DNA from 3 places in the Saccharothrix mutabilis subsp. mutabilis genome. Region 2 is predicted to be linked to each of the others. Evidence: riboswitches for the same ligand, from Rfam matches in the RefSeq annotation. Region 2 holds a riboswitch; each other region holds the start of a gene.
The links. Region 2 has a riboswitch for cobalamin ahead of cobN (cobaltochelatase subunit CobN). Riboswitches for the same ligand answer to the same signal wherever they lie in the genome.
Positions count from the first base shown of each region.

Region 1: it holds a riboswitch for cobalamin, as region 2 does, so the genes downstream of both, ABD126_RS35760 (CbtB-domain containing protein) here and cobN (cobaltochelatase subunit CobN) in region 2, are expected to answer to the same signal.
Region 3: it holds a riboswitch for cobalamin, as region 2 does, so the genes downstream of both, ABD126_RS09750 (peptidase) here and cobN (cobaltochelatase subunit CobN) in region 2, are expected to answer to the same signal.

Region 1 is NZ_BAAABU010000030.1:78,448-88,607, forward strand. Features, by position in the region: gene metH (methionine synthase) at 1-1,609, shown strand, start outside; gene ABD126_RS35750 (HAD family hydrolase) at 1,635-2,300, shown strand; gene ABD126_RS35755 (CbtA family protein) at 2,375-3,127, opposite strand; gene ABD126_RS35760 (CbtB-domain containing protein) at 3,139-3,324, opposite strand; cobalamin riboswitch at 3,356-3,531, opposite strand; gene ABD126_RS35765 ((2Fe-2S)-binding protein) at 3,836-4,498, opposite strand; gene ABD126_RS35770 (LysE family translocator) at 4,518-5,126, shown strand; gene ABD126_RS35775 (GNAT family N-acetyltransferase) at 5,155-6,336, opposite strand; gene ABD126_RS35780 (GNAT family N-acetyltransferase) at 6,450-6,887, shown strand; gene ABD126_RS35785 (acyl-CoA-like ligand-binding transcription factor) at 7,116-7,742, opposite strand; gene ABD126_RS35790 (phosphoribosyl-ATP diphosphatase) at 7,844-8,107, shown strand; gene ABD126_RS35795 (AEC family transporter) at 8,124-9,032, shown strand; gene ABD126_RS35800 (phosphoribosyltransferase) at 9,006-9,662, opposite strand; gene ABD126_RS35805 (thioesterase family protein) at 9,659-10,160, opposite strand, start outside.
Region 2 is NZ_BAAABU010000001.1:49,458-59,617, forward strand. Features, by position in the region: gene ABD126_RS00230 (cobalt-precorrin-5B (C(1))-methyltransferase) at 1-589, opposite strand, end outside; gene ABD126_RS00235 (cobalt-precorrin-6A reductase) at 616-1,335, shown strand; gene ABD126_RS00240 (precorrin-2 C(20)-methyltransferase) at 1,310-2,965, opposite strand; gene ABD126_RS00245 (precorrin-8X methylmutase) at 2,962-3,588, opposite strand; gene ABD126_RS00250 (hypothetical protein) at 3,585-4,592, opposite strand; cobalamin riboswitch at 4,599-4,738, shown strand; gene cobN (cobaltochelatase subunit CobN) at 4,769-8,392, shown strand; gene ABD126_RS00260 (ABC transporter substrate-binding protein) at 8,822-10,108, shown strand; gene ABD126_RS00265 (carbohydrate ABC transporter permease) at 10,105-10,160, shown strand, end outside.
Region 3 is NZ_BAAABU010000003.1:459,376-469,535, reverse strand. Features, by position in the region: gene ABD126_RS09760 (DMT family transporter) at 73-1,023, opposite strand; gene ABD126_RS09755 (cytochrome P450) at 1,092-2,360, opposite strand; cobalamin riboswitch at 2,432-2,573, shown strand; gene ABD126_RS09750 (peptidase) at 2,664-3,986, shown strand; gene ABD126_RS09745 (hypothetical protein) at 3,983-4,831, shown strand; gene ABD126_RS09740 (CbiQ family ECF transporter T component) at 4,828-5,865, shown strand; gene ABD126_RS09735 (ABC transporter ATP-binding protein) at 5,862-7,460, shown strand; gene ABD126_RS09730 (ECF transporter S component) at 7,511-8,212, shown strand; gene ABD126_RS09725 (hypothetical protein) at 8,220-8,882, opposite strand; gene ABD126_RS09720 (hypothetical protein) at 8,954-9,493, opposite strand; gene ABD126_RS09715 (sugar efflux transporter) at 9,509-10,160, opposite strand, start outside.

The DNA of each region.
Region 1 (10,160 bases), on a different contig from region 2:
GGAGCGGCGCATCGTCGACGGCGAGCGCAACGGCCTGGAAGCCGACCTCGACGCCGCGCTGCGCGAGCGCCCGGCGTTGCAGATCATCAACGACACCCTGCTGTCGGGCATGAAGACCGTCGGCGAGCTGTTCGGTTCGGGCCAGATGCAGCTGCCGTTCGTGTTGCAGTCCGCCGAGGTCATGAAGGCGGCCGTGGCCCACCTCGAACCGCACATGGAGCGCTCGGACGACGGCGGCAAGGGCCGGATCGTGCTGGCCACGGTCAAGGGCGACGTGCACGACATCGGCAAGAACCTGGTGGACATCATCCTGTCCAACAACGGCTACGAGGTCGTGAACATCGGCATCAAGCAGCCGATCAACGCGATCCTGGAAGCCGCCGAGGAGCACCGCGCGGACGCCATCGGCATGTCCGGCCTGCTGGTGAAGTCCACGGTGGTGATGAAGGAGAACCTGGAGGAGATGAACTCGCGCGGTGTCGCCGCGCGGTGGCCGGTGCTGCTCGGCGGCGCGGCCCTGACCAGGGCGTACGTCGAGAACGACCTGACCGAGATGTACCTGGGCGACGTCCGCTACGCGCGCGACGCGTTCGAGGGCCTGCGGCTGATGGACGCGATCATGGCCGCCAAGCGCGGCGAGGCCCCGCCGGTGGACCCGGAGGCGGAGCGCAAAGCCGCGGAACGCAAGGCCCGGCGCGAACGGTCGCTGCGCATCGCGGCTTCCCGCAAGGCCGCCGCCGCCGAGGAGCCGCCGGCGTCCGGGCGGTCGGACGTGGCGGTGGACGTGCCGATCCCGACGCCGCCGTTCTGGGGCACGCGGGTGGTCAAGGGCGTGCCGGTCGCGGAGTACTCGGCGATGCTGGACGAGCGGGCCACGTTCATGGGGCAGTGGGGCCTGCGCGGCGCGCGCGGCGGTGGCCCCACCTACGAGGAACTGGTGGAGTCCGAGGGCCGGCCGCGCCTGCGCTACTGGCTGGACCGGCTGGCCACCGAGGGCGTGCTGGCGCACGCGGCCGTCGTCTACGGCTACTTCCCGTGCGTGTCGGAGGGCGACGACCTGGTGGTGCTGGCCGAGCCGTCGCTCGACGCCCCGGAACGCGCCCGGTTCACCTTCCCGCGCCAGAAGCGCGACCGGCGGCTGTGCCTGGCGGACTTCTGGCGGCCACGCTCGGCGGGCGAGGTGGACGTGATCGCGTTCCACCTGGTCACGATGGGCCGGCCGATCGCCGACTACGCTGCCGAGCTCTTCGCCAAGGACTCCTACCGCGAGTACCTGGAGGTGCACGGCCTGGGCGTCCAGCTCACCGAGGCGCTGGCCGAGTACTGGCACCGCCGCATCCGCGAGGAGCTGCGCTGGCCCGACGGCGGGTCGGTCGCGGCGGAGGACCCCGCGGACGTGGAGGAGTTCTTCAAGCTCGGCTACCGCGGCGCCCGCTACTCGCTGGGCTACGGCGCGTGCCCGAACATGGAGGACCGGGTCAAGGTCGTGGACCTGCTGGAACCGGGGCGGATCGGGGTCGAGCTGTCCGAGGAGCTGCAACTGCACCCGGAGCAGTCGACCGACGCGTTCGTGGCGCACCACCCCGAGGCGAAGTACTTCAACGCGTGAAGGCGTACCTGTGGAGAGGGGCGGCATGACCGTCGAGGCCGTGCTGTGGGACATGGACGGCACCCTGCTGGACTCGGAGAAGCTGTGGGACGTCCCGCTCTACGAGTTCGCCGAGAAGCTGGGCGGGTCGCTGTCGTTGGCGACCCGGCAGGCGATGGTCGGGTCGAACGTGCCGACGACCATGGCGTTGCTGTTCGCCGAGGTCGGCGTGGTGCCGACGCCGGAGGAGACGGCCGACGGGGCGGCGTGGGTCCTGCGGCGCACCGAGGAGCTGTTCCGGGCCGGTCTGCCGTGGCGACCGGGTGCGCGGGACGCTCTGCGCGCGGTGCGTGCTTCCGGCGTGCCGATGGCGCTGGTGACGTCAACGGAACGCGGTTTGACCGAGGTCGCGCTGGACACGATCGGCCGCGAGCTGTTCGACGTGACCGTGTGCGGCGACGAGGTGGAGGGCCGCAACAAGCCCCTACCGGACCCGTACCTGAAGGCAGCACGCATGCTCGGCGTCGACGCTGAGCGTTGTGTGGCGATCGAGGACTCGCCGACCGGTGTCGCTTCGGCGGTGGCGGCGGGTTGCACGGTCCTGGTCGTGCCGTGCGACGTGCCCGTGCCGGCGGGGGAGCGGCGGATCTTCCGCGACTCCCTGGTGGACGTGGACCTGGAGCTGTTGGCCTCGCTGCCCGGCCGGGTCTGACCCCTCCGAGCCGGGCCTGACAGTTCCGACCCTGGGCGGGTGCGGCATCCCGCACCCGCCCGGAGCCGTTCCGCTCAGGCCGCCAGGGCCGGGGACTTCGCCGTGGCTTTGCGGACCGACGGGTCGATCAGCAGGCCGAACACCACGCCCAGGCCGAGCCAGAGGGTGGCCGTCTCCGCCAGTGACGCGAGGCGGAAGTCCCACAGGACGTCGCTGGGCATGTCCGCCGGGATCGCGTCCGGCGGCGCGGGGAAGGCCAGCAGGACCACCACCACGCCGGCGATCGCCGCCAGGGCGACCACCGTCGAGCGGACCGGGGCGGCCAGGTGGGTCAGGCGGGACGCCAGGAAGCTCGCCCCGTAGACGACCGCCAGGCCGGCCGCGATGACGCCCAGGTAGAGCACCGTCCGGTAGTCCACCGTGTCCGGGTTGCCCACCGCCGGCGGGTTGGCCGGGTACTTCACCGCGGGCAGCAGCGCCGCCGCGCCGAACGCCGCCGCGGCCAGGGTGACGCTCCGCGTGAACGGCGGGCGGTGGACCAACCAGCGGCGGGCGCCAGCGTAGGCGGTGGCGAACAGCGCGCCGATCGCCAAGCCGACGATCACCGCGGCCAGCACGCCGCCGACCAGTTGGGTGCCACGACCGAACAGCTCACCGTGGTCGTGTCCTGCTTCCGCCGCGGGTTCCGCGGCGGCACGCGCCTCCTCGACGGCCAACGCCGCCCGGATGGGCACCTCCACGACGACGAGCCCGACGAGTCCCGCCAGGAGTCCGGCGATGCCGCCCGCGCCGATCCCGCGCAGCAGCACGCCCTTGTACGTGGTCATCGGTCGGTTGCCTAGTGGCACGGGACGCCGAGCGCGTGGCGCCCGTCGTGGAAGAACTCGTGCAGCGACTCGGCGGCGTGGCCGAGCGCGATGCCGTTCTCCTGCAGGACGAGCCAGGTCACCATCAGCGCGACCAGCGCGACGGCGTAGGCCCACCGGGGGATGGGAAGGGAAAGGTGGTGCGCGGGGCTCGTCATGACGGCCTCCTCCATACCTCGTGGAAGGTCAACAACACTTCGCGCCGCAGCCGGTCTCCTGACTCCCGGATCGACACCGTCCCCGCGTCTTCCCAGCCGCACCGTGCGACCAGTGACGTTCTCGGCGGGTTGGCTCCCCGGTCACAGTGGCGAGGACCGCGCCGGATTCCCACCGGCTTCCCGTCCACTGCGGCGCTGGAACCGTAAAGGTCCACTCCGTCCCGGCACAACCGACCAGACGAGTTGTCATTCACCTCACGTCCGCAACGCCCGGTGCGCCACAGCGGCTAGGCGTGGCGTTCGGGGCAGGCGCGAACGGGCCGCTCGCGGCTTGGGGCGGGCGGAAGGGGCGCTGGTCGGCCGGGGCGGCGCTGGCCGGCCGGGTGAGTTGGCAGTTCGCGGGTGGGCCGCTTGCGCCCGGCGGGGCCGCGCGCGCCGGTTGGGCCGCGTTCGCCGAGTGGGCAGCCCACGCCCAGCCAGCCGTGCGCCGGGTGGGCCGCGTGCGTCGCGCTCAGCGGGTGGGGAGGGGGCAGTCGCCGCAGGTTCCGCCGCCGTCCAGGCGGTAGTACAGGCAGCAGCTCCGGCGGCGGAAGGCCACTTCGCCGGGGAACGGGATGAAGTCGCCCGTGCCCTTGAGCGGTGGTTCGGAGAGCAGGTGTTCGCCTACCGCCACGCAGTGTTCCGCCGGCGCGGTGCCGCTGCGGGCGACCGTTTTCAGCGCGCCGGCGATCGAGGAGGCCGCGTTGCCCCACAGCAGCCCGCGCGCCACCGGCACGACCGCTCGCACCGCCTCGACCACCGGTTCCAGCGACTCCGCGATGCCCACGCCCGGGTCGGCTCGGTCGATCCGCACCCGCAGCCCGTCCGGGCCGTAGTGCCACCACAGGTTGCCGGGGCGGATGTCGGGCGCGACTCCCTCGACGGCGTGGGCGGCGGCGGTCGGGCAGAGCAGGCGCGCGGTGTAGCTCAGGAAGAACAGCGATGCCGCCACCCGCCGCTCGCCCGTCCGGTAGCGCTCGGCGATGGCGTCGAGGGTGCGGGGGAGCGCGGGACCGTCGAGCAGGTCGGCGCCGGGGAGCCAGTCGTCGCTGGGACGGCCCAGGTCCAGGGCGAAGAACGGGCTGAGACCGCGGACCCGGCGCAGGGTGGACAGCACGGCGGCGAAGTCGGACACGTGTCCTAGTCTGCCGCCCGTGGACGCACTGGGGCTCGGACTCACCTTCGGCTTGGCGGCGAGCATCAGCCCCGGTCCGCTGTTGGTGCTGGTCGTGACGTCGGCGCTGCGGTCGGGATGGCGGGCGGGCGCGTTGGCGGCCTGTGCGCCCCTGCTCTCGGACGCGGTGGTGGTCGGCGTGACCGTTCTCGTGCTCGACCGCCTCCCGGCGCGGGCGTTGGGCGTGCTCGGGGTCGTGGGCGCGGTGTTCGTGGTGTGGAGCGGGGTGCGGACGGTGCGCGAGGCCCGGACCGCCACCCTCGACGGTTCCGGCGAGGCCGGCGGTGACGCCCTGCGCCGCGCCGTGCTGGTGAACCTCCTCAGCCCGCACCCGTGGGTCGCCTGGGCCACCGCCCTCGGACCGCTGACGATCACCACGTGGCGGGCGTCGGCGGGCGCGGCGGTGGCCCTGCTGGTCGGCTTCTACCTGATGTTGATCGGCGGCAAGGTGGTCATCGCGGTCCTGGTCGCGCGCGGCCGGCGCCGGTTGGGCGACACCGGTTACCGGCGCGCCCTGACCTGCGCGGGCGTGCTGCTCGCGTTGGCGGGCGTGGCGCTGGGTGTCGAGTTCGCCGGCTACGGCACCTGACCGACCCGAACGCGGGACCGGGTGTCGATCAGGGCATGTAGAAGGTCATGAGGTCGGAGCGGACCGGCGGGAACAGGGTCTGCATCAGGTCCGCGTTCGGACCGGGGTAGACGTCCGGCTGACGTGCGGTGAGGCCACGCAACCCGTGCGGGCCGAAGAGCAGCGACGCCAGCATGTCCGGCGCCACGCCGCACCCGCCCACCACACCCGGCGCCTGCATGGTGCTGCCCGCGACCACCGCACCCACCTCGCCCGCCTGGTACGGCAGGCGCACGTGGGAGCGGTAGAACGACACCACCGCCTCGCCCTCCGCGTCGGCGAACGACGACTTGGCCAGCCGCCGCCCGAACACCGGACGCAGGTGGTCCAGCAACGCCACCGGGTCGGGGACGCGCACGTAGTACGAGTTCGCCTCCTCCGGCGCGGGACCCAGGAACGGTTCCAGCGCCTCGCCCGCGACCGTGCCCGGACGCTCGTTCGCCGTCGTCGCACCGGTGTGCGCCAACAGCGCGCGCACCGCGCCGGCCTCGGTCGCCGCGACCTCGGCCAGGCGCACGCCCTCGTCCGGCGGCGTGGAGCGGCCGGTGCCGACCGGCACGCCGTCCCGTTCCACCAGCCACTGCGTGCTGCCGTCGCGCGCGATCAGCCACCGCCACAGGCCGGGCGAGTGCGGCATCGACAGGTCCGCCCGCGCCTGCTCGGCCTCCTGGAGCCGGTGCAGGGCCGGGATGTCGTCGAACGTCGCCTCGCGCACGGTGTAGCCGTCGGCGGACGCCGTGCCCACCACGGGCCGGACCGGTGCGATGGGGATTGCGTACGTGTACCCGAACAGCCGGTAGAAGTACGGGATGCCCAGCATCACCTGCACGAGTTGCCCACGCGCGGCGGACCGCTCGTGCGCCCAGCCCATGAGCGCCCGCACCAGGCCGCGGCCCTCGTAGTCGCGGTCGGTGGCGACCAGTTCCACCTGCCCCGCCGGGATCGCGACGCCGTCGAGGAACAGCGTCTCGTCCAGCAGGGTCGCGGTGGAGACCACCCGGTCACCGTCCACGACGACCGCGCACGCCTCCCACCCGGCGTCCGGGTCCTCGACCACCAGCCGGTGGTCGACGGCGTCCTCGGGTTCGCCGCGTTCGGCCAGCAACGCGCCGATCTGGTCGAGGTCCCGCGGTTCGGCGGTGCGCAGCACCAGCCCGTCGGACAACGTCATCCGCGCAGTGTCGAGCCTCACCTCCGTTCCCAGCCACTGGTTTTCCGGCCGTGGTTCTCCCTGTCGGCAAACCGGTTTGGCGCACGACCTCCCGTTGATCGACAATCCCGCGCATGTCCTGGCTGCCGTCCGACTTCGTCCACCCCACCCGCGTCGAGCTGGGCACGGGCCACCACCTGCGCCCGATCCGGGAGTCCGACGCGGACCGGGACTACCCGGCGGTCATGGGCTCGCGGGAACGCCTCTGGTCCCTCTTCGGCGAGGAGTGGGGCTGGCCGCCGGCCACCATGACCCCCGAGGCGAACCGCCTCGACCTCGCTCGGCACGAGCGCGAGGCCGAAGCCCACGAGTCGTTCAACTACGCCCTGTTCGACGCGGACGAGACGGCGCTGCTCGGGTGCGTCTACATCGACCCGGCCGAGGACGCCCTGATCACCTGGTGGGTGGTGGACGAGTACGCGGGCACCGACCTCGAACGCGCCCTCGACGCCTTCGTGCCGGAGTGGATCGCGCGCGACTGGCCGTTCGCCAGCCCGCGGTTCGGGTTCTGACGCGGGTCGGGCTGATCGGGCCGCCGAAGGCGACGGCCGCGGGGGCGGTGGTGCGGGTGCCGGCGGCGTGGGTGCGGGGCGCGTGGGTGTCGGCCGCGCGGCTGCTGGCGGCGTGGGTGCGGTGCGCGTGGGTGTCGGCCGCGTGGGTGCGGTGCGCGCGGCTGCTGGCGGCGTGGGTGCGGGGAGCGCGGGTGCCGGCGGCATGGCTGCGGGGCGCGTGGGTGGTGGTCATGGTCGGGCTTCCTCCTGGGGGCGTGCGGTGGTGGCGGGTTCGGGGAGGCCCGCGGCGACCTGGCTGATCGCTTCGCGGACCAGGGGTGTCAGCGGCGCCGGTGGTGTGGTGTGGACCCAGCGGTCGGTCGCCACCTGGATGGCGGCGCCCACGGAGGCCGCCACCAGCCGGGGGTAGAGCTGCTCGACGCTGGTGCCCGTGCGCTCGGCGACGGCCTCGGCCAGCTCCCGCTCGACCGCCGAACCCGCGCGGGAGAACTCGCCGATCAGGGTCGGCTCGCTGAGCAGGAGGCGGACGCCGGTGGCCCACTCCGGCTCCTCCGCGACGTCGTACTGCGCCAGCGCCGCTTCGAGGATCGCCTCCCAGAGGGACTCCTCGCGGGGGCGTCGGCGCACCTCGACCGCGAGCCGCCGCGCGCGGTCGACCTGCGGGGAGGTGATCGCCTCCGCCTTGCTGGAGAAGTAGTTGTTGAAGGTGCGCGGGGACACCCCGGCCGCCGCGGCGATGTCCTCCACCAGGACGTTCTCCAAGCCGCGCTCCACCGCCAGCCGCAGTGCCGCACTGATCAACGCCCGGCGGGTCGCCAACTTCTTGCGTTCTCTCAAGCCCAGTTCCTCGTTCATGTGATCAAGGTACCAGAACTTGCGGGGCACGCAGTTTTTCGAGGCACGCAACTTTGGGGTGATTGTGTGCCACCGTTCGGGGGATGGGAGGATGGGCCCCCGTGAAGACCTTCGACGAGCTGTTCGCCGAGCTGAGCGAACGCGCCCGCACCCGCCCCGAGGGCTCCGCCACCGCAGCGGCCCTGGAGGCGGGCGTCCATGCGCAGGGCAAGAAGGTGCTGGAGGAGGCGGGCGAGGTCTGGATCGCCGCGGAGCACGAGTCCGACGAGCGGCTGGCCGAGGAGATCTCCCAACTGCTCTACCGCGTCCAGGTGCTCATGCTCGGCCGCGGGCTGACCCTGGAAGACGTGTACAAGCACCTGTGACCTGACCTTGGGCGGGGTGCTCAGCGGGTTCGTGCCCATCTGGGTGCTCACGGCGGTGGGTTTCGCCGCCGCGCGCACCAACGTCCTCGGCGACCGCGCCGAGACGGTGCTCGGCCGGTTCGCGTTCTACCTCGCCATGCCCGCGGTCCTGTTCACCACCCTGCTCGACGGCGAACCGGGCGCGCTGGCCAACAAGGGCGTGCTGGCGTTCGTCATCGCAACGTTCGTCGTGGGTGCGATCGGTCTGCTCGTGCACTGGAAGGCGTTCCGCGGACCGCTGCCCGACCGGACGCTCGCCGCGATGGCGGGCGCCTACGTCAACTCGGGCAACCTGGGCATCCCGGTGGCCGTCGGCATCCTCGGTGACTCGTCGTTCATGGTCGCCGTGCTGCTGTTCCAGCCGGTGGTCGTGATGCCGATCGTGCTCGCCGCGGTCGAGGTCGGCTCCGGCAAGCGCGGCGGCACCCTGAAAACGCTGGTCACGCTGCCCGTGCGCAACCCGATCATCCTGGCGTCGCTGCTGGGCGTGACGGTCGGCGCGACCGGGTGGCGGCCCCCGGACCTGGTGCTCGAACCGCTCGCGGCACTGGGGTCCGCGGCCGTGCCGACGGCGCTGGTGGTGCTCGGCATGTCCCTGGGCGGCATGCGCCTGCCCGACCGGGAGAGCAGCGCCCAGCTCGGCGTCACGGTGCTGTTCAAGCTGCTGCTGCACCCGCTGGTGACGTTCCTGGGCTGTCTCGCGCTGGGCGTGGACGGGCCGCTGCGCCTGGCCGCCGTGGTGTGCGCCGCGCTGCCGACCGCGCAGAACGTGTACGTGCTGGCCCGCCAGTACCGCCCGGACGCGCGGCTGCCCCGCGACGCCGTCCTGCTGTCCACGGCCCTGTCCATGATCACGCTGTCAGTGGTGACGGTGCTGCTCAAGTAGGGCCAGCACCTCGGCGTCCGTGGTCTGGTCGAACCGCCGGTAGAACCGCCCGACCGAGCGGAAGTCGATGCGCTCGCGCGGGCACACCACCAGGTCGGCCACCGCCGACAGGTCCCGCACGGCCTCCGCCGCGCCCACCGGCACGGCCAGCACCAACCGCCGCGGGTCACCCTGCCGGGCCTCCCGCAACGCCGCCCGCGCGGTCACGCCCGTGGCCAGGCCGTCGTCCACGACCAGGACGTCCCGCCCGGCCAACACGGGACGCCCGGCCCGGTACACGGCGAGCCTGCGCCGCGCTTCCCGCCGCTCCTCCTCGACGACGCCGGCCAGGTCCGCGACCGACACGCCGAGGTACGCCAGCGTGCGGGCATCGAAGATCGGCTCGCCGTCCGCCGTGACCGCGCCGACCCCGAACTCGGGCCGGCCCGGCGCGCCGATCTTGCGCGCCACCGCCACGTCCAGCTCCGCGCCCAGCGCGAGCGCCACCTCGTGCGCCACCGGCACGCCGCCGCGCGCCAGCCCGAGGACCAGCGGATCGGTCCACTCGAAGCGCCGCAGCGCGCGGGCGAGGACCCGGCCGGCGTCGGCGCGGTCCGCGAACTTCACCCCACCATCGTGGCGTCGGCTCAGCGTTCCCGCACGTACAGGGCCTGCGCGGTGCGGCCGACCGGCCCCAGCTCGTCGTGCAGCACGCTGCTGGCCATCCCGACGCCCGTGGGCCCCACCACCGTCTCCGCGTCCAGCGCGAACCATTCGCCGACCGGCTCGCGGTGCAGGTGCACGGTCAGGTCGGTGTTGATCGCGTACCACTTCGAGATGTCCAGCCGGGACGACACGCCGCTGGCCGAGTCGGCCACCGTGAACAGCCGCTGCGCCGTCGACGCGTCCTCACCCGCGACGACCCGCGCCAACGGCCGCGCCCACACCGCCGCGTCGCCCGGGGTGAAGATGCCGCCGGACACCGAGCGCCACTCCATCGCCGCCAGGTACCCGCACTGCCAGTCGTCCGGGATCGCCATCGGCGCGCACCCCTGCGCGGGCACCAGCGGCTCGCCCTCGCCGGACGCGACCGTCGCCGTGTCGCCGCCGACGATCCGCCACGCGTGCGCCCGCAGCACCGGCCGCCCG
Region 2 (10,160 bases):
CGGCGGCGCGGGCCACGTCGATGCCGCGCCGGATGCTGTCGATCCACGCCGAGCACGAGTACGGCACGACGATGCCCGTGGTGCCGAGGATGGACAGCCCGCCGAGGATGCCCAGGCGCGGGTTCCAGGTCTTCTTGGCCAGTTCCTCGCCGTGCTCGACGGAGATCTCCACCACGACGTCCCCGGTGCCGCCGTGCGCGCGGGCGACGCGTTCGACGTGCTCGCGCATCATCTGCCGGGGCACCGGGTTGATGGCCGGCTCGCCGACCGGCAGCGGCAGGCCGGGCTTGGTGACCGTGCCGACGCCCGGCCCGGCTTCGAACGTGACACCCGTGCCGGGCGCGCCGTGGCGGACCGTCGAGCGGATGAGCGCGCCGTGGGTGACGTCCGGGTCGTCGCCGGCGTCCTTCACGACGGCGGCGGACGCGTGGTCGGCGGCGAGTTCCTCCCGGGCGAGGGCGAACGACGGGGTCTGGCCCTTGGGCAGGAGGATCTCCACCGGGTCGGGGAACTCGCCGGTGAGCAGCGCCGTGTAGGCGGCGGTGGTGGCGGCCGTGGCGCAGGCCCCGGTCGTCCACCCGTAGCGCAGGTTCACGGGGTCAGGATGCAACAACCATGAGAACGGTGTTGGTGCTGGGTGGCACCGCCGAGGGCCGCGCCCTCGCCGATGAGCTGGTGGGCGGCCTCCGGGTGGTGTCGTCGCTGGCCGGGCGGGTGAGCGCGCCCCGGTTGCCCGTCGGCGAGGTGCGGATCGGCGGGTTCGGCGGGGTGGCCGGGCTGGTCGGCTACCTGCGGGCCGAGGGGGTGTCGGCGGTCGTGGACGCCACGCACCCGTTCGCCGGGGGGATCACCGCCAACGCCGCCGAAGCGTGCCGGGTGGCTGGGGTGCCGCTGCTCGTGCTGCGCCGGCCCGGGTGGGCGGCGGGCGCCGGCGACGACTGGACCTGGGTGGACTCGCCGGCCGACGCGGCGGCGGCGGTGGGGGAGCGCCGGGCGTTCATCACCACCGGGCGGCAGGGGCTCGCGGCGTTCCGCGGCGGGGTCGCCCGGACGGTGGACCCGCCCGAGCCGCCGGTGCCCGGTGTGACGGTCCTGCTCGACCGCGGCCCGTACACCGTGGCCGGCGAGGTGGCCCTGATGCGGGAACACCGCATCGAGGTGCTCGTGACCAAGGACAGCGGCGGCTCGATGACCGCCGCGAAGCTCACCGCGGCCCGGGAACTGGGCATCCCGGTCGTCGTGGTCCGGCGACCGCCCCTGCCCGACGGGGTCGAGGTGGTCGGGACGGTCGCCGAAGCCGTCGAGTGGGTCAGCCGGGGTAGCGGCGCGGGGTGAACACGGTCCCCCGGGCCGACACCCGCGTCTGCGACGACCCGATGAGCAGCAGGCACCGCATGTCCACGGTGGCCGGGTCGAGGTCGGCCAGGCGGACCACCCGGACCTCCTCCTCCGGCCCGCCGACGTCGCGGCCCACCACGACCGGCGTGTCCGGGGAGCGGTGCTCCAGCAGCAGGTCGCGGGCGCGTTCGACCTGCCACGTGCGGCTGCGCGAGGCCGGGTTGTAGATCGCCAGCACCAGGTCGGCGGCAGCGGCGGCGGCCAGGCGGGACGCGATGACGTCCCACGGCTTGAGGCGGTCGGACAGGGAGACCACGGCGTAGTCGTGGCCCAGCGGCGCCCCGGCGCGGCTGGCGACGGCGTGCGCGGCGGTCATGCCGGGCAGCACCCGGACCGGCACGTCGGCGAACTGCTCCTCCGCCGCCACCTCCAGCACGGCGCTGGCCATCGCGAACACCCCGGGGTCACCGGAGGACACCACGGCCACCCGCCGGCCCCGCTTGGCCAGGTCCAACGCGAACGCCGCCCGCTCGGACTCGACCTTGTTGTCCGAGGCGTGCTTGCGCTGGCGGGGGCCGGTGGATACGCGGTTCAGGTAGGTGACGTACCCGACCAGGTCATCGGCCGACGCGAGGGCCTGACGTGCTTCGGGGGTCAGCCACTCGGGACCCGCCGGCCCCAAACCCACCACGACCACCTCGCCACGCACCGAGCCGCCGGCCGCAGCGCCGTCCGCCGCCGAGCCGTCCGCTGCCGAGCCGCCTGCCGCAGCGCCGCCGCCCGCCGAGCCGCCTGCCGCAGCGCCGCCGCCCGCCGAGCCGCCTGCCGCAGCGCCGCCTGCCGCAGCGCCGCCGCCCGCCGAGCCGTCCGCCGCAGCGCCGCCGGCCGCAGCGCCGCTCCCCGCGTGGTCTGCCGGTGCGGGGGCTTTGCTCGGCAGGAGGGCCAGCGAGAAGTACGGCACCCCCTCGGCGTCCACTTCGGACAGTGGCGCGGTGCGCTGCTTGCCGGTGGTCGCGCGTTCGACGTACCAGGCCTCCGCCAGCCGCCCCGACCGCTCCAGCGCCTCCCGCACCCGCGGGAACGTCCGCCCCAGCTTCATGATCGCCACCGGGTCGCCGGTCGCCAGGTGCGCCGCCAACGCGTCCGCGGGCAGCGTCCCGGGCAGCACGGTCAGCACCTCGTCCCGCTCCACCAACGGCTTCCCGATCACCGCCGCCCCGGCCGACACCGACGTCACCCCGGGCACGACCTCCGCCGGGTACCGGTGCGCCAACCGCTTGTGCAGGTGCATGTACGACCCGTAGAAGAACGGGTCGCCCGCGGCCAGCACCACCACGGTCCGCCCCGCGTCCAGGTGCGCCGCCAGCCGCGCCGCGCACTCCTCATAGAACGCGTCGATCTCGCCCTGGTAGTCGTCGGTGTCCTCGGTCGTGACCGGGTACACCAACTGCTCCTCGATCTGGCCCTCGCGCAGGTAGCGGGCGGCGATGTTGCGGGCCACGCTGCGGCCGTGCCGCGCGCTGTGGAACACCACCACGTCGGCCTCGCCGATCAGCCGCGCCGCCTTGACGGTCACCAGCTCCGGGTCGCCCGGCCCCACTCCGACCCCGTACAGCCTGCCCGTCATTCTTCCTCGCTCGCGATCGCGTTGACGGCCGCCGCGGTCATGGCGCTGCCGCCCCGACGCCCGCGCACGACCAGGTACTCCAGGCCGAGGTCGTTGGCCGCCAACGCGTCCTTCGACTCCGCCGCGCCGATGAACCCGACCGGCACGCCCAGCACGGCGGCGGGCTTCGGCGCGCCCGCGGCCACCATGTCCAGCAGGTGGAACAACGCCGTCGGCGCGTTGCCGATGGCGACCACCGCGCCCGCCAGCCGGTCGCCCCACAGCTCCAGGGCCGCCGCGCTGCGCGTGTTGCCCAGCTCCGCCGCCAGGCCCGGCACGCGCGGGTCGGACAACGTGCACAGCACCTCGTTGTCCGCGGGCAACCGCTTGCGCGTCACGCCCGCCGCCACCATCTGCGCGTCGCACAGGATCGGCGCACCGGCCAGCAGCGCCGCCCGCGCGGAAGCCACCACGCCGGGGGAGTGGGCGATGTCCCGGACCAGGTCGACCATGCCGCAGGCGTGGATCATCCGCACCGCGACCCGCGCCACGTCCGCCGGCAGCCCGGTCAGGTCCGCCTCGGCGCGGATGGTCGCGAACGACTGGCGGTAGATCTCCGCGCCGTCCTTGATGTAGCTGGTCACCTGATCTCCTCGTACCCGTCGCCGGTCGCGACGTACTCCACCACGTCCCCCGCCGGCCGCCCGCACCGCCGCGCGCAGCCCGACCAGTGCACCCGGCCCGCGTGCGGCGTGCCGATCCACGCCGTGACGTCCGCCCGCACGTCCGACAGCGACTTCGCGCACCCCGGCCGCCCGGTGCACGCGCTCACCCCGTGCCACGGCGAATCCGACGAGGTGAACAGGCCCGTGGTGTCCGCCCCGACCGGCACCACCACGCTGCGCCACGGCGTGATCCGCACCGGCACTCCGGCGAGCAGCCGCGCGTCCAACCGACCCAACGGCACACCCGCCACGACGACGTCGCCGTGCACCCCGGGTGCGACCGGAGTCACAGTCGGGGGAATCCTCCCGGGTACCGGGGCGCCCAGGGCGTCCGTGATCTTCCGCACACCGGAGTCCACTTCGGACAGCCGCCAGGCGCTGCCGCGGATCTCCTGGAACAACCGGGAAGCCGTCACCACGGCCGCCACTGCATCGGTCACGCGCAGCCCGGAATCGGTTCCGGCCAGGAACAACGCGTCACCCACCAGGCCGATGTCACCGCCCAGCCCGCTGACCCCGGCACCCACCGTGACCAGGAACCGCCCCGGCAGGTCGGCCAACTCCGGCACCGCGCACAGCGCGCGGTCGATCCCGTCGACCAACCCCTGGTTGTCCTCCAGCGGCGCGGCGATGATGTTGCGCATCCGCTCGTGCGTCCGCGAGGGCAGCAGGCCGATGTCGGCCAGGAGCGCTCCCAGGACGTGCTCGGCGCCCGGCCGCAAGCCCCTGATCTGCACGTTCGCCCGCGAGGTCAGTTCCAGTGCCCCGTCGCCCAACTCCAGCGCGGCACCGCGCAGCGCGTCGAACTGCGCCGCCGACAGCGTCCCGCCGGGCACTCGGACGCGCGCCAGGCCGCCGTCGGCCGCCTGGTGCACGTCGACGGCGCCGGGGCACGCGTCGGGTCGTTCACGCTCCTGGGGCATGGGCTGGATGCTAACGCCCGTTAGGGTTGTCCCCGAACGGCGAAGCAACAGGAGGAAGCCGGTGCGAGTCCGGCGCGGTCCCGCCACTGTGACCGGGTGCGAGCCCGGGAGTCAGGAACTCCGCCCGCCGTCCCCTACGACCTGGGGCGAGGACCCCCGAGGGATGGAGCCCGCACGTGATCCTGCTGCTGTCGACCTCCGACACCGACCTGCTGTCCGCTCGCGCGAGCGGCGCGGACTACCGGCTGGGCAACCCCGCCCGGCTCACCGTGGACGACCTGCCCGCCCTGGTCGAGGGCGTGGACCTGGTGGTCGTGCGCATCCTCGGCGGTCGCCGGATGTGGGAGGAGGGCCTCGACTGGCTGCTGGCCGGCCCGCGCCCGGTCGTGGTGCTGGGTGGTGAGCAGAACCCGGACGCCCCGCTGATGGAGCTGTCCACCGTGCCGGGCGGGGTGTGCGCGGAGGCGCACGCCTACCTGGCGCACGGCGGTCCGGCGAACCTGGCGGAGCTGTTCAACTTCCTGTCCGACACCGTCCTGCTGACCGGTTTCGGCTTCAACCCGCCGACCGCCGCGCCGAACTGGGGCGTGCTGGAGCGGCCTCCGGCCCCCGCTTCGATCGTCGCACCGACCACCGACGATTCGGCCGCCTTGTCGCCGGAGGAGTTGTCGCGGCGTCCCGTGGTGGCGGTGTTGTACTACCGGGCGCACCACGTGGCGGGGAACACCGCGTTCGTGCACGCCCTGTGCGACGCGATCGAGGCCAAGGGCGGCCGGCCGCTGCCGGTCTACTGCGCGTCGCTGCGCACCGCCGAGCCCGAGCTGCTCGCCGAACTCGGCAAGGCCGACGCCCTCGTGGTCACCGTGCTCGCGGCCGGCGGCACCAAGCCCGCCACCGCGTCCGCCGGCGGCGACGACGACGCGTGGGACGTGGGCGCGCTCGCGGCGCTGGACATCCCGATCCTCCAGGGGCTGTGCCTGACCTCCAGCCGCGCCGCGTGGGACGAGAACGACGACGGACTGTCCCCTTTGGACACCGCCACGCAGGTCGCCATCCCCGAGTTCGACGGCCGGATCATCACCGTCCCCTTCTCCTTCAAGGAGATCGACGAGGACGGCCTGACCGTCTACGTCGCCGACCCCGAGCGCGCGCTGCGCGTGGCGGGCATCGCCGTGCGGCACGGCAGGCTGCGGCACATCCCCAACGCCGACAAGAAGATCGTCGTCATGCTGTCGGCCTACCCGACCAAGCACTCCCGCATCGGCAACGCGGTCGGCCTGGACACCCCGGCCAGCGTCGTGCGGCTGCTCAAGGCGTTGCGCGACAACGGCTACGACATCGGCGACGACCTGCCCGGCGTCGCCGACCTCGACGGCGACGCCCTGATCCACGCGCTCATCGCCGCCGGCGGCCAGGACGTCGACTGGCTCACCGAGGAGCAGGTCCAGGGCAACCCGGTCCGCATCGCCGCCTCCGCCTACCGCGAGTGGTTCGCCACGCTGCCCGACGAGACCCGCGAGGAGATCGAGCGGCACTGGGGGCAGGCCCCCGGCGAGCTGTTCGTGGACCGCTCCCGGGACCAGGACGGCGAGATCGTGCTGGCCGCCCTGCGGTCGGGCAACGTCGTGGTCATGGTGCAGCCGCCGCGCGGCTTCGGCGAGAACCCGATCGCCATCTACCACGACCCGGACCTGCCGCCGAGCCACCACTACCTGGGCGCGTACCGGTGGCTTGAGTCGGAGTTCGGCGCGGACGCCGTCGTGCACGTCGGCAAGCACGGCAACCTGGAGTGGCTGCCCGGCAAGGCCGTCGGCCTGTCCGCCGGCTGCGGCCCGGACGCCGCGCTGGGCGACCTGCCGCTGGTCTACCCGTTCCTGGTCAACGACCCGGGTGAGGGCACGCAGGCCAAGCGCCGCGTCCACGCCACCCTGGTCGACCACCTGGTGCCGCCGATGGCCCGCGCCGACAGCTACGGCGACATCGCCCGGCTGGAGCAGTTGCTGGACGAGCACGGCAACATCGCCGCGATGGACCCGGCGAAGCTGCCCGCCATCCGCGCCCAGATCTGGACGCTGATCCAGGCCGCGAAGCTCGACCACGACCTGGGCATCGAGGACCGGCCGCACGACGCCGAGTTCGACGAGCTGATCCTGCACGTGGACGGCTGGCTGTGCGAGGTCAAGGACGTCCAGATCCGTGACGGCCTGCACGTGCTGGGCGAGCCGCCGACCGGCGAGACCCGCGTCAACCTGGTGCTCGCGATCCTCCAGGCCAAGCAGATGTGGGCCGGCCAGGTCGCCGCGCTGCCCGGCCTGCGCGAGGCCCTCGGGCTCAAGGACTCCACCCGGACCTCGGTGGACGCCGTCGAGGCCGAGGCCCGCGCGCTGGTGCAGGCGATGGAGGACGCCGGCTGGGACCCGGCCGCCGCGCGGACGTTGACCGACGACGAGGACGTGGCGCGCATCCTGGAGTTCGGCGCGCTGGAGGTCGTGCCGCGGCTGGCGCGCACCACCGACGAGCTGGCCAACACGCTGCACGCGCTCAACGGCGGGTACGTCCCGGCCGGGCCGAGCGGGTCCCCGTTGCGCGGCCTGGTGAACGTGCTGCCGACCGGCCGCAACTTCTACTCCGTGGACCCCAAGGCGGTGCCGTCCAAGCTGGCCTGGGAGACCGGGCAGGCCATGGCGGAGTCCCTGCTGGAGCGCTACCGCGCCGACCACGACGGGCAGTGGCCGCCGTCGGTGGGCCTGTCGGTGTGGGGCACCAGCGCGATGCGCACCGCCGGTGACGACATCGCGGAGGTCCTCGCGCTGATGGGCGTCCGGCCGGTGTGGGACGACCAGTCCCGCCGCGTCACGGGCCTGGAACCGATCCCGCTGGACGAGCTGGGCCGTCCGCGCGTCGACGTGACGGTCCGCATCTCGGGCTTCTTCCGCGACGCGTTCCCGCACGTGGTGGCCCTGCTGGACGACGCCGTGCAGCTCGTCGCCGCCCTGGACGAGCCCGCCGAGGACAACTACGTCCGGGCGCACGCCCAAGCGGCCGAGGCCGAGCACGGCGACCGCCGCCGCGCCACCCTGCGCATCTTCGGCTCCAAGCCGGGCGCGTACGGGGCGGGCCTGCTGCCGCTGATCGACAGCCGCAACTGGCGCGACGACGCCGACCTCGCCGAGGTGTACGCGGTGTGGGGCGGCTACGCCTACGGCCGCGAGCTGGACGGCGTCGAGGCGCGCACCGACATGGAGAGCGCGTACAAGCGGATCGCGGTGGCGGCCAAGAACATCGACACCCGCGAGCACGACATCGCCGACTCCGACGACTACTTCCAGTACCACGGCGGCATGGTCGCCACCGTCCGCGCGCTGACCGGCAAGGCCCCCGCCGCCTACGTCGGCGACAGCACCCGCCCGGACGCCGTCCGCACCCGGACGCTGCACGAGGAGACCAACCGCATCTTCCGCGCCCGCGTGGTCAACCCGCGCTGGCTCGCCGCGATGCGCAAGCACGGCTACAAGGGCGCGTTCGAATTGGCCGCGACCGTGGACTACCTGTTCGGCTACGACGCGACCACCGGCGTGGTGGCGGACTGGATGTACGAGCAATTGGCCGCGAGCTACGTGCTGGACCCGGAGAACCGGAAGTTCCTCTCGGAGTCGAACCCGTGGGCGTTGCACGGCATTTCGGAGCGGCTGCTGGAGGCGGCGGACCGGGGGATGTGGGAACACCCGGAACAGGAGACGTTGGACGCCTTGAAGGCGGTTTACCTGGAGACCGAAGGCGACTTGGAAGACGGTCGCTGAAGTATTTCCACGTCGCGGCGCGCATCCTTTGCGGTGCGCGCCGCACGTGTTTCTAGGGGTCACACGCACTACTTTTCCGATCCCGGAAACGTCCCGCCCCGCGCGAAGGGCCGCCCGATCGAGCGCTCGGGCCACGTCACCGCGAATAGCCGTGTTGCTCGCGCCACAGGCGCCCGGCGGGTGTCCGGAGGAATGGTGGCCGCCGGTTGGAGCACCAGTCCCGGGGCCGTCTGGGAGCGCTCCACGGCGTTGCGCTGCGTACCGAGTCCGTCTCTGTGCGGATTCGTCCGGATAGTCCCGTCGGTCTTCCTTGCCACGTAGGTAACAGCGCGGACACGAGTGCTTGACACGTGTGCGTGGGGAGAACCACACTCGCCGAAACCTGGGAGCGCTCCCAGAACGTCACCGCCGATCAACTGAGGAGTTCTCGTGCGCAACCGTCGAGCGGGCTTGGCCAAGGTCGTGGCCTGCACCGCAGTGCTCGCCGCAGTCACCGCGGCATGTGGTTCGGGGGGTTCCGGCGCGTCCCCGGACGGCAAGGTCGAGCTGACCGTCGCCACGTTCAACGAGTTCGGGTACGAGGAACTGTTCAAGGAGTACGAGGCCGCGAACTCGAACGTCAAGATCACGCACCGCAAGACCGGCCAGGGCAACCCCCACCACCAGAACCTGTTCACCAAGCTGGGCGCGGGTTCCGGGCTCGCCGACATCGAGGCCGTCGAAGAGGGCTACCTCAGCCAGGTCATGGCCAAGTCCGGCCAGTTCAACGACCTCAAGGAGATCGGCCCGGCGGACGTGCGCGCCGACCGCTGGCTCCAGTGGAAGACCGACGCCGTCACCAGCAAGGACGGCAAGCTCATCGGTTACGGCACCGACATCGGCCCGCTGGCCATGTGCTACCGCAAGGACCTCTTCGAGGCCGCCGGCCTGCCCAGCGACCCCGAGGGCGTGAAGGCCCTGTTCGCCACGTGGGACGCCTACTTCGAGGCCGGCGACAAGTACGTCAAGGCCACCGGCAAGCCGTGGTTCGACTCGGCCGCGCAGATCTTCAACCCCATGCACAACCAGGCCAAGACCGGCTACTTCGACCGCGACGACAAGCTCGTGATCGAGACCAACGACGACAAGAAGATCTGGCAGCAGGTCACCGGCGCGGTCGCGCGCGGCCAGTCGGCCAAGCTCGTCGCGTGGAGCCCGGAGTGGCAGAACGGCTTCAAGCAGTCGGCCTTCGCCACCAAGACCTGCCCGTCCTGGATGCTGGGCGTGATCGAGGGCAACGCGGGCCCCGAGCACAAGGGCCACTGGGCCGTCACGGCCGCCTTCCCCGGCGGCGGCGGCAACTGGGGCGGCTCGTACCTGACCGTGCCCAAGCAGAGCAAGAACGCCAAGGAGGCCGCGAAGCTCGCCGCGTGGCTGACCGCCCCCGAGCAGCAGATCAAGGCGTTCGTCGCCAAGGGCACCTTCCCCAGCCAGACCCAGGCGCTGATCTCGCCGGAGCTGCTCAACAAGACCAACGACTACTTCGGCGGTGAGAAGGTCGGCCTCCTGTTCGCCGAGCAGGCCAACAAGGTCGCCGGCGCCCAGTACAAGGGCCCGAAGGACGGCGAGATCCAGGACAACGTGATCGCGCCGGCGCTCCAGGCGGTCGAGCAGGGCAAGACCGCGGAAGAGGGCTGGCAGCAGGTCGTCGAGGGAGCCAAGAAGGCTGCCAAGTGACCACCGAACTCACGGTCGCGCGCGGGCGGGGCGTCGAGCCCCGCCCGCCGCG
Region 3 (10,160 bases), on a different contig from region 2:
GCAGGGTTGACGGAGCGGACTTTCACTCGTCCGGGGTTCAACCCAGCAGCCTGATCAGCGTCTCACCGCCGGTCAACGGTCATCCACTGAATAGCCGCCGCCACGCTCACGCTGAGTGGACATAACCGGCAACTGGTGAGGACCGGACCCGTCTTGTGGCCGCCTGGGAGCCGCCAGGCGGGTCATGGCGACGCCGGCGAGGACTACCGCCATCCCGACGACGATCCGGACCGTCAGCGGCTCGCCCAGCACGATCGCGCCCAGCGCCACGGACACCACCGGCAACAGGTAGCCGACCGTCGCGGCGGCCGTCGGACCCTCGTCCTCGATGATCCGGTAGTTCAGGACGAAGGTCGCCCCGGTGCCGAAGATCCCGAGCACGACCACCGCCACGACCGCGGTCACGTTGGGGTGCGCCGGACCCGAGGTGGGCAGGGCGAGCGCGCTCCACGCCGTCGCCGCGGTCAACTGGGCGGCGGAGATCGCCATCGGGCCGCCCTTGCCGACCAGGTGGCGGCCCATGTAGGTGAAGGCGACGGCGTAGCTGGCCGCCGCGCCGAGCAGCGCCAGCGCGCCCAGGCTCATCAGGCCGTTCCGCTGCCACGGCGCGAAGATCAGCACCACGCCGGCGAAGCCCAGCGCCAACCCGGTCAACCGGACCGGCCGCAGGTCCCGGTCCAGGCCGAACGCGAGGCCGATGAGCAGCGACCACAGCGGGGTCGTCGCGTTGATCACGCCCGCGACCCCGGAGTCCACGCTCTGCTGCCCGATCGCGAACAACGCGAACGGCAGGGCGTTGCAGAACAGCGCCGCCACGGCGAGGTGCCCCCACGTGCGCGGCGAGCGCGGCAGCCGCTGACCGCCCGCGCGGGCGAGCACGAGCAGCACCGCCGCGCCCAGCGCGCAGCGGATCACGGTGAGCTGGACGGGCGTCAGGCCGGTGAGGGCCAGTTCGATCCACAGGAAGCAGGACCCCCACAGCAGGGCCAGGACGCCCGTCCGCAACACCGATCGACTCGTCATGCCTTCAAGGTGCCCCACGGCACCCATCAGAAAAAGTGAAGGCTTCTTGAGTCGCGTTAAGCGCTACTTCACGGTCGCGTGTGGACCCACAGCGCCTCCACACCGTGCACGATGGACGCCGTGCGGAACGGCGGTCGCTCGGCGGCCATCCGCAGGTGCGGGAACCGCCGCAGCAACGCCGGGTACGCGGCCCGCAGCTCCATCCGCGCCAGCTCCGCCCCGACGCAGCGGTGCGCGCCGTAGCCGAACGCCAGGTGCTGCGACACCTTCCGCGCCGAGTCGAAGTCGAGCTTGTCCAGGCCCTCGCGGTTGGCCGCGGCCAGCGACACCACCACGACGTCACCCTCCTGGATCGGCGTGTCCGCGATGACCATGTCGTGCTTGGCGAAGCGCGGGAACGCCACCTGCACCACCGTCAGGTGCCGCAGCAGCTCCTCCACCACCGGGCCCACGGCCGCGTCGTCGTCGGCCATCCGCGCCCGCGCCTCCGGGTCGCTCATCAGCACGATCGCGCCCAGCGCCAGCATGCTCGCGGTGGTGTCGAACCCGCCGGTGAGCACGCCGTCGGCCAGGCCCGCCAGCTCCTCGTCGCTGACCTCGTCCCCGTGCTCGCGGATGATCATGCCGATCAGCCCGTCACCCGGGTTCCTCCGCTCCCGCCGGACGATCTGCTCCATGTACTTCAGCGACTCGGAGATCGCCCCGAGCGCCTGCGTCGCACCCCCGAACAGGTCGAACCGCGCCGCCGCCAACTCCTGGAACCGCGCCCGGTCCTCGTACGGAACGCCCAGCAGCTCGCAGATCGTCAGCGACGGGATGGGCAGCGCGAACTCCTGCACCAGGTCCACCGGCCCCTCGGCGGCCTCCATCGCGTCCAGCCGCTCGGTCACGATCTCGTCGATGCGCGGCACCAGCCGCGCCAGCCGGCGCATCGTGAACTCGGGCGTGAGCAGCTTGCGCAGCCGCGTGTGGTCCGGCGGGTCGGCGAACCCGAGACCACCCGGGGTCTGCTCGACCCGCCCCACCGCCGCACCCAGCCGCGCGTAGTCGTTGCTGAACGCGTCTGTGTCGGAAAGCACCTTTTTCGCCTCGTCCTGGCCCGTGACCAACCACACCCGGACGCCGAACGGCACCGGGAGCCGGTGGATCGGGCCGGACTCGCGCATCCGCTCCAACTCGGGCACGGGAACCACCCCGTCGCGCTTCAACGGCACCAGCGCCCGGTCCGGGAGCAGCGACAACGCGCGTGAACCGATCCTCCCCATGACCCAACGCGTGATCGAACGCCGTGCGACCCACGCCACAAGGCCGTCGCGCACCGACGCCAGAGTCGCCATCCCACACCCCTCTTCCCCAGGATTGATCGACCGACGGTAACGGTTGCAGAGGGTGAGGAGCATCGCGCTACAGGCGGATTGACACGCTGTGTCGTCTGACAGACGATCTGCAATCGCGCATGTGCGGGGGAAGCCGGTCGAAGTCCGGCGCTGACCCGCAACGGTAGGTCCACCCGGACGAGCCCGAACGCCTGCCATGCGCGCAACGCTCCAGACACCCGTCGAGGTCAGCGGGTCGGAGCCTGGGGGTCGTCTCACGGCTGTCCGGGGTCCGCTCACGTCCACCCCCGGAAAGGTCGCACCATGTCGATCAGACGGACCGCCGCCGTCGCCGCCGCCGCGCTGTCGGTGTTCGCGGCCACCCCCGCTTACGCCGAACAGGTCACGACCTCACCCGCCGGGGCCGGCGCGGGCTGGCTGGCCCGCCAACTGGTCGACGGCGAGCGGTTCGAGGTCGACTACGGCGGCAAGCTCTACCCCGACCACGGCGGCACGATCGACGCGGTGCTGGCGTTCGCCGCCGCTGGCGTCGCCGAGGACAACGCGCTCAAGGCGACCGCGTGGCTGGCCAAGCCCGCGGTGCTGCCCGGCTACCTCGGCGACCCCAAGGACACCTCCTACGCCGGCGCCTACGCCAAGCTGGCCCTGACGGCGCAGGTCCGGGGCGAGGACCCGACCGCGTTCGGCGGCGTGGACCTGATCGCCGGGCTGAACTCGCTGCTCACGCCGTCGGGCCGGTTCTCCGACAAGTCGCCCTACCCCGGCGACTACAGCAACGGCTTCAGCCAGTCCTTCGCCGTCCTCGCGCTGGAGCGGCACGGCACCGCGCCCGAGGCCGCCGTGGACTACCTGGCGAAGAGCGCCTGCCCCGGCGGCGGGTTCCCGCTGGAGCTGGCGGCGGCCACGTGCGTGCCGCAGGTGGACGCGACCGCGATGGCCGTCCAAGCCCTCCTCGCCGTCAACCCGGCCGAGCGGGCCGCCGCCGACCCGACCGAGGACGCCGCCGACCCGGCCAAGGACGCCGCCAACCCGGCCGAGGACGCCGCCGACCCGGCCAAGGAGGCCACCGACCCGGCCAAGGTCGCCGCCGCCGGCGTGAAGTGGCTGGTCGAGCAGCAGCAGGCCGACGGCGGGTTCATCGACGTGCTGCAAAAGGGTGAGGCGGGCACCACGACCAACGCCAACACCACCGGCCTGGCCGCGCAGGCGCTGCGCGTGGCGGGCTCGACGGCCGCCGCGGACAAGGCGGTCGCCTACCTCAGGGCGCTCCAGGTCGGCTGCGGCGACGCCAACACGGGCGCGATCGCCTACGACGCCAAGGGCTTCTCCCCCGCCAACGCCAACCGCGCCACCGCGCAGGCCGTGCTGGGCCTGGTGGGCACCGGTTTCGCCACCCTGACCTCGGCGCGGGCGAAGGCCGCCGCGCCCGTGCTCGACTGCACCGCCCCGGCCACGGAGGTCGCGACCCCGCCCGCGCCGGCCGGCCCGCAGGCGCAGCAGCCCGAGGTGCTGGCCCGCACCGGTGTGCCGGTCACGCCCGCGCTGTGGCTGGGCACGCTGCTCGTCGTCGCCGGCGCGCTGGCCCTGGTGCTGGGCCGCCGCCGCGTCGCCCCTGTCCGCCGATGAGGCTGCCACTCGCGCCGCCGGTGGTCCCCCGGTGGTCCGCGCCGCTGGTGGCGCTGGGGTTGGTGCTGCTCGGCGCGCCCGTCCCGGCGTCGGCGGCGGGGTGTTCCGGGGTGACCGTGGTCGTGGACTTCGGGTCGTTGGGCGGCGGTGTGCGGACCGGCTGCGCTCCGGGCGACCCGGCCAGCGGGTTGGCGGCGTTGGGCGGGGCGGGGTTCGCCTTCGACCTGGCCAGCCGGCAGCCCGGGTTCGTGTGCCGGATCAACGGGGCTCCCGAGAGTGACCAGTGCGCGAACGCCGCGCCGAACACGGCCTACTGGTCCTATTGGCACGGCACGCCCGGCGGGTCGTGGAGCTACAGCAGCGCCGGCGCGTCGGGTTACGACCCCGCGCCCGGCAGTGTCGAGGGGTGGGCCTTCGGCGCGGGCGGACAGCCCGGCACCGCCCCACCCGCCCCCGCTCCCCAGCCACAACCTCAACCACAGCCACAGCCACAACCGCAGCCGCAGCCACAGCCGCCGGGCCAGCCCGCGCCGAACCAGCCGGGGGCCGGGCAGCCGACCGGGCAACCGAGCGCCGGGCAGCCCGCACCGACGAGCAGCGACGCCGCGGCGGGCCAGACCACCGCGACCGGTCCGACCCCCGCCACCTCCGCGAGCGAGACCGGGCGGCCGACCAGCCCCGGCGCGGCGTCGGCGAGCGTGGTGCCGACAGCCGGGCAGTCGTCGGAGGGCGGTGGCGTGCCGGTCGGGTTGATCCTCGGCGTCGGCGTGATGGCCGCGTTGGGCGCGGCCGGTTGGTGGGTCGCCCGGCGGCGGGCCGAGTCGGCCGGCGGCAGCGGTTCGTGAGTGGGGCGGTGCACCCCGGCGCGTGGTGGCTGTGGGCGTTGGGGTTGGCGGTCGTCGCGAGCCGGGCCACCAACCCCGTCGTGCTGGGCCTGGTCGTCGCGGTCGCCGGGTTCGTCGCCGTCACCTGCCGCCAGGACAGCCCGTGGGCGGACTCCTACGGCGTGTTCTTCAAGTTCGGGCTCGCCGTGCTGGGCGTCCGGGTGCTGTTCCACGTCGTGCTGGGCGGGGTGGACGGGCCGACCGTCCTGCTGGACCTGCCCGAGGTGCCGCTGCCGGACTGGGCGCGCGGCATCCGGCTCGGCGGACCGCTGACCGCCGAAGGCCTGGTGTTCGCGCTGTGCCAGGGCCTGCAACTGGCCACCCTGCTGTGCTGTGTGGGCGCGGCCAACGCCCTGGCAAACGCCAAGCGGCTGCTGCGGTCGCTGCCCGCCGCGCTCTACGAGGTCAGCGTGGCGGTCGTGGTGGCGATGACCGTCGCGCCGCAGCTGGTCGCCAGCGCCCGGTCGGTGCGGCGGGCGCGGGCGTTGCGCGGTGACGTCGTGCGCGGTGTGCGGGCGGTGAAGCTGCTGCTGGCGCCGGTGCTGGAGGACGCGTTCGAGCGGTCCCTGGTGCTGGCGGCGGCGATGGACTCGCGCGGTTACGGCCGCAACGCGGGCCTGCCCACCCGGACCCGGGTGCTGACCGGGTTCCTGGTGCTGGGCGGCCTGCTCGGGCTGTGCGTCGGCGCGTACGCGCTGCTGGACAACGGCACCGCGGGCTTCTCGATGCTCGCGGTGGGCGCGGCGCTGGCGGCGGCCGGGCTGTGGACGGGGTCGCGGCGGGTGCGCCGCAGCCGGTACCGGCCCGACACGTGGGGGCGGCGGGAGGCGCTGGTCGTCGCGTCCGGCCTGGTCGCGGCGGTGACGGCGGTCCTGGGGCCGGACCTGGTCATGCCGACCGTCCCGCTGACCGCGCCCGACCTGCCGCCGCTGCCCGCGCTGGGACTGCTGTGCGCGCTCGCGCCCGTGCTGATCGCCGATCGGAAGAAGCCATGATCCGGTTCGAGGACGTCACCTTCACCTACCCCGGCACCCCCGCCCCGGCGCTGTCCGGAGTGGACCTGGAGGTGCCCGAGGGCGAGCTGTGCCTGGTCGTGGGCCGGACCGGCGCGGGCAAGTCCACCCTGCTGCGCGCGGTCAACGGCCTGGTCCCCCACTTCACCGGCGGCGTCCTGCGCGGCCGGGTCCTGGTCGACGGCCGCGACACCCGCACCCACCCGCCCCGCGACCTCGCCGACGTGGTGGGCCTGGTCGGGCAGGACCCGCAGGCCGGGTTCGTCACCGACTCGGTCGAGGAGGAGCTGGCGTACTCGATGGAGTCGCTCGGCCTGCCCAACCCGGTGATGCGCAAGCGCGTCGAGGAGACCCTGGACCTGCTCGGCCTGGCCGACCTGCGCCACCGGCCGCTGACCACGCTGTCCGGCGGCCAGCAACAGCGGGTCGCGGTCGGCGCGGCCCTCACCGCCCACCCGCGCGTGCTGGTGCTGGACGAACCCACCTCCGCGCTGGACCCGGGCGCGGCGGAGGACGTCCTGGCCGCCCTGCACCGGCTGGTGCACGACCTGGGCATGACCGTGCTGATCGCCGAACACCGCCTGGAACGGGTGGCCCAGTACGCCGACCGCGTGGTGTGGCTGTCGTCGGACGGCACCGTCGTCGCGGGCGACCCCGGCCCGGTGCTGGCCGCCGCGCCGGTCGCGCCACCCGTGGTGCGGTTGGGGCAGTTGGCCGGGTGGGACCCGGTGCCGGTGTCCATCCGCGACGCGCGGCGGCGGGCCGGTGACCTGCGGTCCTCGCTCGGCGCGCCGCCCCCGGCGCAGCCGGTGACGGGGTCGCCGGTGGTGCGGGCGGCGGACGTCCGGGTGCGGTACGGGCCGGTCGAGGCGGTCCGGGGCGTGTCGCTCGCGGTCGGCGCGGGCGAGCGGGTGGCGTTGATGGGGCGCAACGGGTCGGGCAAGTCCAGCCTGTTGTGGGCGGTGCAGGGCACCGGCAAGCGGTCCGGCGGCGAGGTGCTCGTGGAGGGCGTGGACCCGGCGTCGCTCAAGCCCGCGCCGCGCCGCCGCGCGGTCGGGTTGGTGCCCCAGCAACCCGGTGACCTGCTGTACCTGCACACCGTCGGTGCGGAGTGCGGGCAGGCCGACCGCGAGTCCGCGAAACCGGCGGGCACGTGCCGCGCGCTGCTGGACCGGCTGGCGCCGGGCATCCCGGACGACCGGCACCCGCGGGACCTGTCCGAAGGCCAGCGGTTGGCGCTGGTGCTCGCGGTGGCGCTGACCCCGTCGCCGCGGGTGGTGCTGCTGGACGAGCCCACGCGCGGGTTGGACTACCCGGCGAAGACGAAGCTGGCCGAGGCGCTGGGCGAACTGGCCGCCGCCGGGCACGCGGTGGTGCTGGCCACCCACGACGTCGAGTTCGTGGCCGAGTACGCGACCCGCGTGGTGGTGCTGGCCGACGGCGAGGTCGTGGCCGACGGGCCGACCGGCGAGATGGTGACGGCGTCGCCGACGTTCTCGCCGCAGGTGGCGAAGGTGCTCGCGCCCGAGCCGTGGCTGACCGTCGCCGAGGTCGCGCGGGCGTTGGCGGCCCGGTGAGCGTCCCGGTTCGCGCGCGGGCGGCCGTCGCCCTGGCCGGGTCGGCGGTGATGGGCGTGGTCGCCTTCTGCTGGCCGTTGTTCGTCACGGCCGGGGCCGGCGGCGTGCGGTCCCCGTGGATCTTCGCCCTGCTGTTGCCGCTGGTGCTGGCGGTGGCGCTGGCCGAGATCAGCTCCGGCGGGATGGACGCGAAGGCCGTGGCGGTGCTGGGCGTGCTGTCGGCGCTGGGCGCGGCGATCCGGCCGCTGGGCGCGGGGACCGCCGGGATCGAGACGGTGTTCTTCCTGCTCGTGCTGGGTGGGCGGGTGTTCGGGCCGGGGTTCGGGTTCGTGCTGGGCAACACGATGTTGTTCGCGTCGGCGTTGCTCACCGGAGGCATCGGGCCGTGGCTGCCTTACCAGATGTTGGCGTCGTCGTGGGTCGCCCTGGGGGCTGGTCTGCTGCCTCCGCTCCGGGGACGAGGCGAGTTGACGATGCTGGCGGTCTACAGCGCGCTGGCGTCGCTGGTGTACGGGCTGCTGCTGAACCTGTCGTTCTGGCCGTTCGCGTTGAGCGCCGAGAGCACGAGCCTGTCGTACGTGCCGGGCGCGCCGCTGGTGGACAACCTGGTGCGGCTGGCCGGGTTCAGCGTGGCGACGTCGTTGGGGTGGGACATCGGGCGGGCGGTGACGACGGTGGTCCTGGTGTTGATCACCGGTCCGGTGCTGCTGCGGACGTTGCGCCGAGCGGCCAGGAAGGCCGCGTTCACCTGATCCCCGGTCAGGGCTTGGGCAGGGCGGCGGCGGTCTCGGCCAGGGCGTCGAGGACCTCCGCCGGCAGGTGACCGGTCGCGGCCTCCGCCTCGGCCACGGTGACCACCGTGCGGTCCTGGTCGGAGCCGTAGTTGTGGCCGTGGAAGGTCGTCGCGGGCAGGCCCAGGAGGGACGCGGGCAAGGGCGTGACGTCGCCGGTGGCGTGCTTGTCCATCAGGCGCTTGAACCCGCCGGCGTCGCGGGCGGTGGCGAAGCCGACCCAGACCACCGAGATCAGCGCGGTGCCACCGGAGTCGTCCTCGACGGCGATGAGGATACTGTCCATGGACGTGCACCGGTGGCGCAGGAAGTACTCCTGGACCTGCCCGAACGACGAGGCCACGCACTCCGCCCGCTGGAGGGTGGACCGGCGCTTCTCCCGCATCGAGAACCGCCGCCAGGCCGCGTCGGCGTCACCCCGCTTGGCGTCCTTGCGGCCTTCCGCCTTGCGCACCGACACGCTCTGGCCGCCGGTGGCGCCGCCGGTCAGCTCGCCGATGGTGCTCACCCCGGCCCCGCCACCCAGCGCCCCCACCGCCACCACCCCCGCGAGCAGCACGGCCCCCGCGTTGCTCTTGTTCGCCGGGTCGCTGCCGCCTCCGGCCCCGCCGATTCGCCGTCCGTCCGCCACTTGGCCCCCTCCCCTGAGGGGAAAGGTCTAGCAAGCCCCACCGGCGGGTTCTCCCGAAAAGGGCGGACACCTCAGCGGGATTCACGCCACCGGAGGTACTCCTCGACCGTGCGCACGCCGCCGTCCAGCACGGCCTCGTACAGCTCCAGGCTCCGGTACTGCGGGTAGTCCTGCTTGACGCGCAGGATCGCCGCCCGCGTCTCGGCGGTCAGCCGCGCCGGGAACGTGGCCACGTGCCGCAGGTCGGGCTGGCGGTCGGGCTCGTCCACGAACCAGACGTCCAGGTTCCACCCCTGCCCGTACGTCACGCCCAGGTAGAGGCCGTCCGGGTAGTCCGGGTCGGTGTTCCAGTGGCCCGTGTCGTCGCGGATCTGCACGGTCCGCACGTCCGGGTGGTTCGCCAGGGTCGCGCCCAACGACGCCACCGGGGCCATGTCCAGCTTCGGCACCACCACGGTGATGTCGATGTCCCGCCGCACCATCAGGCCGAGCGCCGAGCTGCCCACCCGCACGGGACGGCCCAGCGCGGACAGGGCCGGCACCAGCTCCAGCGCCGCGAGCACGTCCTCCGCCTCGGCCTGCAACTCGTCCTGCCTCGCCAACAGGTCCATCGAAATCCCCCGGATTCAGCGGTGGCGGGCCGCCACCAAGAAGGCCACGCCCAGCACGGACATCACCAACCCGATCGCGTAGGCGCTCCGGTAGCCGAACACCGCCGACAACGCCAACAGCGGACCGGACAGCATGCCGCTGACCTTCATCGTGTTGGTATACAGCGTCGTAGCGTAGCCGGGCCGGTCCGGTGCGATGTCCTGGAAGAAGGAGATGCCCACGCCCATCACCGCGGAGATCACCGCCGCGTGCAGCAGCTGCGCCGCCAGGACCTGCCACGTCGCCGTCGTCATCAGCATGACCGCGTAGTAGGCCAGCGCGACGGCGCCACCGGCCAGGACGATGCGTCGCAGGTCGACGCGCATGCCCAACGCGCCGAGACCGAGCATCAGCGGGATCTCCAACGCCGCGCACAGGCCGAGCACCAGCCCGGCGTCGGACGTCGAACCGCGCAGGACGTCGGCGATGAACAACGGCATCGCGACCACGCCCAGCTGCGACGCCCCCTGCAACAGGGTGAACGCCACGGCCGCGAACGCGATGTCCCGCCGCAACCCGCCCCCGCCGCCGGCCCCGCGGGTCGCCTCGTCCAGGCCCGGCTCGTCCAGCAGGAACGCCGTCACGCCCGCGCCCAGCAGGCAGATCACCGCCGCCACGCCGAACAGG